Regions from separate parts of the Paraburkholderia sp. SARCC-3016 genome, predicted to be linked through region 2. Evidence: predicted binding sites of a transcription regulator. Region 2 holds the regulator's gene; the other holds the start of a gene.
What was found. Region 2 encodes FNR, which switches genes on or off when oxygen is low (the NO sensors DNR and NnrR bind a similar motif). Its sites were predicted from a motif close to TTGATNNNNATCAA; they were not measured.
Positions count from the first base shown of each region.

Region 1: a site for FNR is predicted at 2,312-2,325, ahead of QYH69_RS34200 (universal stress protein). Genes of this name have one in related genera too.

Region 1 covers NZ_JAVHZD010000056.1:18,675-22,861, forward strand. Annotated here, with positions in the region: gene QYH69_RS34190 (MFS transporter) at 1-1,311, opposite strand, end outside; gene QYH69_RS34195 (FadR/GntR family transcriptional regulator) at 1,452-2,144, opposite strand; gene QYH69_RS34200 (universal stress protein) at 2,412-2,876, shown strand; gene QYH69_RS34205 (helix-turn-helix domain-containing protein) at 2,982-3,773, shown strand; gene QYH69_RS34210 (SUMF1/EgtB/PvdO family nonheme iron enzyme) at 3,878-4,187, shown strand, end outside.
Region 2 covers NZ_JAVHZD010000004.1:202,534-206,720, forward strand. Annotated here, with positions in the region: gene QYH69_RS06255 (hypothetical protein) at 163-483, shown strand; gene QYH69_RS06260 (DUF3564 domain-containing protein) at 491-862, opposite strand; gene QYH69_RS06265 (c-type cytochrome) at 925-1,272, opposite strand; gene fnr (fumarate/nitrate reduction transcriptional regulator Fnr) at 1,390-2,181, opposite strand; gene QYH69_RS06275 (response regulator) at 2,195-2,605, opposite strand; gene QYH69_RS06280 (response regulator transcription factor) at 2,748-3,395, opposite strand; gene QYH69_RS06285 (PAS domain-containing sensor histidine kinase) at 3,392-4,187, opposite strand, start outside.

The sequences.
Region 1 (4,187 bases), on a different contig from region 2:
AATGCGCGGATCGCCGAGCGTCGGGCGCCACTTTGCGGCGACCGGCTCGCCGAGCACGCGCAAAGTGTCGTCAATACCCGACACATATCGGCGATTGACGATCGTCGCGACGATGCTCGTCCCGAGCATGCCGCCGACCATGCGCGTCGACTGCAACAGCGCGGTCGTGATGCCGAAGCGCTCGCGCCCCGCGATTTCCTGGCCGAACACGTTCAGATTGTTGAGGATAAAGCCAAGTCCGACGCCGACGGCCGCCATCGAAAGCTCGAGATACAGATGCGGCGTCACAGGCGTCGCGACCGAGAGCCCGATCGATGCCGCGACGAGCAGCCCGAAGCCGATCGAAAGAATCATGGTCGGCCGCGACATGTGAATGACGACACGCGTGTTGATCATGCTGCCGATCGCAATGCACGCGGCGATCGGCGTCGCGAGCAGACCGGCCTGTTGCGGCGACAGCCCGAATCCGCCTTGCAGCAGCAGCGGCGCAAAAAAGATCAGCGAGAACATCACGAAGCCGGACAACACGGACAGCGTGAACAGCGTGACGAGCTGCGCGTCCTTGAACAGATCGAGCGGGATGATAGGGTGCGTTGCGCGGCGCTCGCAGGCCAGCAGCAGCGCCGCACCGACCCCGACGATGCCGGCGAGCGCGACGTTCGCGCCCGTCAACCCGTCTTTCGGCACGGCCTCGATAAACGTCTGAAGACCGCCGAGCACGAGTGCGACGAGCAGCGCGCCACCCCAATCGATGCGCACTTCGCCCACGTGTTCGCGCTTGTAATACGGCAAATGCGCCCAGATGAAATACAGCGCGAGCGCGCCGACCGGCAGATTGACGAGAAATGTCGAACGCCAGCCGAGATGCTGGCTCATCCAGCCGCCAAGCGACGGACCGGCCGCCGTACCGATACCGTACGCAGCCGCCATCACGACCTGCCAGCGCACGCGCTCACGCGGATCGGGGAACAGATCGGGAATCGACGCGAACGCGGTGCCGACCATCATCCCGCCGCCGACGCCTTGCAGTCCGCGCGCCACGACGAGAAACGGCATGCTTGTCGCGACGCCGCACAACAGCGAAGCGACCGTGAACACGATCACCGCGGCGATTACGAAGCGCTTGCGGCCGAAATAGTCGCCGAGCCGGCCGAACACCGGGACCGTGACGACCGACGCGAGCAGATACGCGCTTGCAATCCATGCGTAGTACTCGAAGCCGCGCAGCTCGGAGACGATCGACGGCAACGCGGTACTGACCACCGTTTGATCGAGCGCGACCAGCATATTGACGAGGCCGATGCCGAGCATGGCCAGCAAAGCATCGCGAAAGGGCAGGACAACAGACTTCGGTTGTGGAGGATTCACTTCGGCACGACGCGGTCAAGCGCGCAAAAAGGCACGACAAAAACGGCCTGAAAGGTGGAAAGGAAAGTCAGCGCATCGCCGCTTCACGAACCGAACATGCGATCGCGCGCGTTCATCAGATGCGTGCGCATTGCGTCGCCGGCAGCCCTAGCGTCGTGCGCGCGAATCGCCTCGAGTACCGCGCGATGCTCGGCTTGCACGAGCCTTTGCCGCTCGAGTGTTTTCACGAGCGAAAGGTTGCGCGACAGGTTCATGCTGAAAGCGATCTGTTCTTCAATGAACGACATCATCGTGATGAAGAACTGGTTCTTCGACGCGCGTGCGACCGCAAGATGAAATGCGTAGTCGTCCTTCGCGCCGATCCCTTGCGTTTCGATCACGCGCTCGAGCTCGTTCCAAGCATGCTCGATCGCGGCAATGTCTCCGTCGTCGGCCATTTGCGCGGCAAGCGAAGCGGCGCCCGCTTCGGTCACGATGCGAAAGTCGTAGCAGCGGCGAATATCGGAAAGCGATTCGAGCGGCGCGAAACGACGCACATCCGGATCGGGGCGCCGGGCAACCGTCGTGCCCGAACCATGCCGCGTGACGATGATTCCGTCCGCGCGCAACCGCGCAAGCGCCTCGCGCACGGTGGGCCGGGACGTCTCGAAGCGTTCGGCGAGCGCGTGCTCGGTCGGCAGCCGCTCGCCCGCCTTGTATTCGCCCTCGAGAATGCGGTTGAGGATATCGCCGTATATCTTGTCGGGTAGGCCCGTCGATTTTCGCTCGTTGCTCATCTTGGCAGGCGGCTTGTCATCATGATGCATAATTGTAAGGCAAATCACACGAACCACACGATAAAAAAGAATACTGCCTGCATGCAGCACCGGTCCGAATCGTAAGCGCCGCAAGGCTCAGGAAGCACTGCCGGCGGCCGCGGCGGATACCGAAACTTGCTAAGCATTTGATTGACATCATGCGAGTTCGCACACGCGAGCTTCCAGTCAATTAAGCTTTCCTTGCAATAGACGCACCATCGACACCTTTTAATGTGCGGAGCTTCCATGTACAAACGCATCTTTGTAGCAGTCGACGGCAGTAAGACCTCGCGCGGCGCATTCGAAGCCGCAGTTCATCTCGCCGCGTCGTTCGGCGCAACATTGCGCGCCTACTACGTCGTCGAGAACACACCCATGTATTTCGAAGCGCCCGGATACGATCCGGGCATTCTGCAAAAGCAGTTCGTCCAGCAGGGCAAGGAACTGACCGTCGAACTCACGCAGGCGATGCAGGCGCGCAATGTCAGCGGCGACGTGACGGTGGGCGAGGCATCGCCGAACGACGATGTGCCGACGCTCGTGCTGAAGGCCGCGGCCGACTACCACGCTGACCTGCTCGTGATGGGCACGCACGGGCGCCGCGGCATGCAGCGGCTGATCCTCGGCAGCGTTGCGGAGCGCTGCGTGCGTCAATCGACGCTGCCGGTGCTGCTGGTACCCGCCGCGGCGGCCCATGAAAACCCCGCATAAAGACGACAACCGGTCCGCGCAACGGGGGCAGCGTCATTTTGACGCGAAGTGGCGCGCATACGCAGTGGGACAATGGGGCACTCTTTCCTTACAGCGCCCTTCGCCATGCTGACACCCGCCACTACTCCGATCGCCGCGCAGCCGCTCACGCGCGCCCACGCTGCAGGCTCCGCGGGCCCGTCGGCCTGCGCCTCCGCCATCCCGGCGGGCCGCCACGTCGCGCGCTGCTCCACGTGCGCGATGCGCCATCTGTGCATGCCGCAAGGCATGTCGGCGGAAGAACTGCCGAAGCTCGAAGCGCTGATCTGCAAGGCGCGCGCGGTGCGCCGCGGCGATCCGCTGTATCGCGCCGGCGCTCCGTTCGAGAACCTGTATGCGGTGCGCTCCGGCTCGCTGAAGACGACCATGGCGCACCGCGACGGCCGCGAACAGGTGACGGGTCTGCGTCTTGCTGGCGAATCGCTTGGACTCGACGGCGTCAGCAGCGACACGCATGCGTGCAGCGCGATCGCGCTCGAGGACAGTTCCGTGTGCATCGTTCCATATGCCGCCCTCAAGCGCCTGTGCCGCGAAAGCGGCGCGTTGCAGGAACGGCTGCACAAGCTGATGGGCGAGCAGATCGTGCGCGAGGCGAGCCAGATGCTCACGCTCGGCTCGTTGAACGCCGACGAACGCGTTGCGGCCTTTCTGCTCGATGTGTCGGAGCGCAATGCGCAGCGCGGCTATTCGTCGGCCGAATTCAATCTGCGCATGACGCGCGAAGACATGGGCAGTTACCTCGGCATGACGCTCGAAACGGTCAGCCGCACGTTGTCGAAATTCCAGAAGCGCGGCCTGATTGACGCGCGCGGCAAATTCATTCGCATTGTCGATCTGGAGGGGCTGCGTGACCTGTAACCGTTAGATCGCTCGTCGCCGGGACTTTGCCCACGCACTTCACATGAAGAGCGAATACGCGCTACAGTCTTAAACCCGTCCCCTTCGCAAGGAGACCCGGCGAAATGAATCGCGATCTTCGTTTGCAACACCCGCTCGTTCAACGTCTGCACGACGCCCGTCGCGTGACGGATACGTTGTTTGCCGTCGTCAAACCCGAACATCTGTACGAAAGACCGATCCGCGAACGTCACCGCATCGTCTTTTATATCGGCCATCTCGAGGCTTTCGACCACAACCTGTTCGCAGGCCGCCTGTTCCCGCTGCCGGTGTTCGATACCAACCTCGACAAGCTGTTCGCGTTCGGCATCGACCCGGTCGATGGTGGATTCCCGACCGATCAACCGTCCGACTGGCCGTCGCTCGACGTCGTGC
Region 2 (4,187 bases):
ACGTCAAGCGCGCCCGGATGAGTCAGCGCGTCGTCGGCCGATTGACACACGTCAAGACCCGCGCAAAGGATCGGACCATGATGGAACGCAGCAGATGCCCGCCAGGACGCCAGAACGGCGCCGATTGCGTGAATGGCAATGTGCTACGTTGGGAGGAGCATCATGGGCATCGGCATGCAGATCGTGTATCTCGGCTTTGCCGGCTCGCGTGAACTCGAAGGTGAAGCGGGAGCGCAGCTCGTGCGCCTCGAACGCTATAGCAATCTGCTGTCGGGCTGCCATCTTGCGATCGAGGCATTGCGTCCGCGCAGCAGCCACCCGGTCTACGACGTGCGCCTCGATCTGCTGCTGCAAACATCGGGCTTCAAGCCGCTCGAGCACTGTTCCGATGAAGTTCCGCGCCTCGCGCTGCAGCGTGCGTTCGATCTGGCCGAGCGCGAACTCGCCACGCTCGCGGGGCGGGCGACAGCGCGCGCGCATTAGCAGGCGATTACATCTGGTCGTCCGCGAATACGCCGTGCTCGGGCGCCGAACCCGTGCTGTCGAGGCATTGCACATGCCACCGTCCGACGATCGGCGCGTGATGGGCGCGGCGGTACCACAGCGCGCGGCCGCTTTCTCCTTCGAATGGTCCTTGAGCGTGTGAAAGATCGAGCTTTTCGAGCACGCATAGCGCGTGTCCCGTATGTTGCCCGTCGATGCGCGTATCGGGACCCGAGATTTCGAACTCGCCCCATTCCGGCAGATCGATGACCGCGTGGCCTTCGCGCGACCATTTGCGCGCCGCCAGGTCGAGCCACAGAATGGCGTAGACCGAAGGGTCCGCGCAGTCGAAGGTGTCGAGATGTACGGTGATTCGCATGGCTCTTCCGGTGTGGAGTGTCGTCGCGCAGCGGCAACGGAGATTCAGGCGCGGCCGGCGAGTCACTGACTCATGACCCACTCGATGAGCGTATGCGCGTCTTGGGCGGACAGCGGCGGCCCGCCGCGCTCGGCGGAAACCGGCATCGGCATGTCGCCCCAATGCGCGCGGCCGCCGGCACGCAGCTTCTGTTCGAGCATACGGATCGCGTCAGGATTGTCGCGATATCGCTCGGCGATCTGATGAAACGCCGGTGCGAGAAAAGGGGCGTCCGACGTGTGGCAAAACATGCAGTGTTGCTGATCGACGAGCTCCGTGGGCTCGACGCGCTGCGCGTGCGCCGCGCCGACTGCGGCGAAGCCCGACACGGCGAGGCAGGCTGCGATCAGGCGCAAATGTATTGCTGGCATAGACGTGGGCTCCTTTTCGCCACCACTTTAAAGAAAGCCGCCATAGCGCCATTGACGCACATCAAGTGCCGATTGCAGGAGCGCGGCGTCGGCGAGCCCGCTTGCGCAGGCATGTGCTCAAACGCGCGACAGTCCTTCCAGATCGACGATGCGGATCTGCCTGCCGCGCGTATCGACGAGCCGTTCGCGCTGGAACTTCGAGAACATGCGGCTGACGGTTTCGAGTTTCATGCCGAGGTAACAGCCGATCTCTTCGCGTGTCATGCGCAGATTGAACTCGGACTGCGAATAACCGAGCGCCTTGAAACGCTTCGACAGATTCAGCAGGAATGCTGCCACGCGCTGTTCCGCGGTCATCGTGCCGAGCAGCATCATCAGCGACGATTCACGCACGATCTCGCCGCTCATCATCCGGTGCACGTGATGCTGCATGGCGCGTATTTCGCGGCAGACCGCTTCGAGCTGCATGAACGGAATCACGCAGACGACGCTGTCCTCGAGCGCGATCGCATCGCAATTGTGGCGGCTCGTGCATACGCCATCGAGACCGAGCGCTTCGCCCGCGATCTGAAAGCCCGTGACCTGTTCGCGGCCGTCGCGATGCATGACGATGGTCTTGAACGAGCCGACGCGCACCGCGTAGATGCTCTGGAACGCATCGCCGGCGCGGTATAGCGCCTCGCCGCGATGCACGGGGCGCGTCGTGCAGATCACCGCATCGAGCTGTGCGAGCTCCGCGGCGGAGAGGCCAGCAGGCATGCAGACCGAGCGCATCGAGCAGCCCGAGCAACGCACGGCGGTCCGCTTGCCGGATTCGGCGCCCGGCGACGGATCGACCTGATGAATCTGATGGAAGGCGTGGGCCGGCGCGGCATATGGCGCGGCCTGTTCGGCGAGTGCGAATGACATGATCGGCTCCTCGTTAATCAATGGCGCGCCGCCGGCGCGCTAACGAAAGGTCTCGGATGGTGTTGCACGCTGCGTCGAACTCGGCAGTCTTGTCGAAAAAGTAATGCGCACCGGCTTTGCTGCACGCGGCGCGGAACGCCGCTCCCGAATGATTCGTCAGCGCGATCGTCACAATGTCGGGCAGACTTTTCGCGAGCGCCGAAATCAGTTCGATGCCGCTGCCGGCCGAAAGCCGCAGGTCGATGACCGCGACATCGGGACGGCACGCGCGAATCGCGTCGAGCGCCGTTTCGCTGTCTTCGGCTTCGCCGACAATCTGCACGCCGGCCAGCAGTTCGAGCAGTTGCGCGATATTGCGTCGGACGCTCGCCGCATCTTCGACGAGAAACACTTTGAGGGGGGCGCGGTGCACATCGGTATCCATGCACCGCAGTATCGTCGCTGCTATCTCAAAAAAGAATCGGCGACGGTGGAAGTTCGAGTAGGGCGCTGCGGTTTTTTGTAGGCGGTTTCCTACACGGGGAGAGCGGGAACGGAACGGCCGCGTCCCGGGCGGGTCTCGCGCGTCAGGCTTCGTCCTGATCGTCGAACAGCTGATGGCGCATGGCGTAACGCACGAGCGCGGCTTCGTGCGGCATCTGCATCTTTTCGAGGATGCGCATTTTGTATGTACTGATGGTCTTCGAACTCACGCACAGCGCCTGGGCGATTTCGGTAATTGTCTGACCAGCGGCGATGCGGCGGAACACGTCGAATTCGCGATCGGACAGCCTTTGATGCGGCAATGTGTCCGCCGGCTCGTTCAGGCTTTGCGCGAACCGCTCGGCCATCGCAAGGCTCACATAGACGCCGCCCGACGCGATCTTCGTCAAGGCGCCGACGAGTTCGGCGCTGGCGCTTTCCTTTGTCAGGTAGCCGGACGCACCGGCCTTGAACGCGCGCACCGCATACTGCTGTTCCGCATGCATCGTCAGCACGAGGATGCGCAGCTCCGGTTTTTCTTCCCTGATCTGCTTGATGAGCTCGAGGCCGTTGCGGCCGGGCATCGAGAGGTCGAGCACGAGAATCTGCGCCGGCGTCTTGCGGATCAAGGCGATGGTCGTGATGCTGTCGCATGCTTCGCCGGCGACCTCGAAGCCGCTTGCGCTCTGCAGGATGTGGCGCAATCCGTCGCGCACCATCGCGTGATCGTCGGCAATCAAAACCCGGGTCATAGGAGCGTCTCTTCCTGTTGTACCGCGCGTAACGGAAAGGAAACGGTAAGGATAAAGCCCTTGTCCTTCGCTGTCTCGATAGTAACCGTTCCGTCAAGCATGCGTGCGCGCTCGCGCACGCCGATGAGGCCGAAAGTCCTGCCCAGCTCCGCTTGGTGCTGCGTGCCGGGCCAGCGGGGCGGCTCGTCCGCGCCCCGCCCGTCGTCGACGACCTGCAGCGTGCAGAGGCCCTCGTCGGTCGCGAGCCGCAAGCGGACGTTCGTCGCGTCGGCGTGACGCGCGACGTTGTTCAGTGCCTCCTGAACGATGCGGAAAATCGCGGTGGCCGCCTCGCGCGTGAAATTCGTCTGCTCTGCGTGGATATGCTGCTCGACCGGAATGCCGTACCGCTGATTGAAGTCGCGCGCGAGCCAGTCGATCGCCGGCAGCAGGCCGAGGTCGTCGAGCATGACCGGGCGCAGGTCCGCGGCGATGCGGCGCAGCGATGCGACCGTGGAATCGATGAGCTTGCGCATGCCGGCCAGCATCCGCAGCGCTTCGCCGGCCGCGGCCTGCGCGCCGGCCGGCTGGCCCGTTTGCGCGGGCGCGAGCGCCTGCTCGGCCGACGACAGATCCATTTTCAGCGCGGTCAGCTGTTGGCCGAGGTCGTCGTGGAGCTCGCGCGCTATGCGCATCTTTTCTTCCTCGCGCACCTGTTGCAGATTGGCGGACAGGTCGCGCAACTCCTCGCGCGACTGCTTGAGCGCGTTTTCGGCGTGCACGCGTTCCGTGACGTCGCGCAACACGACCGTG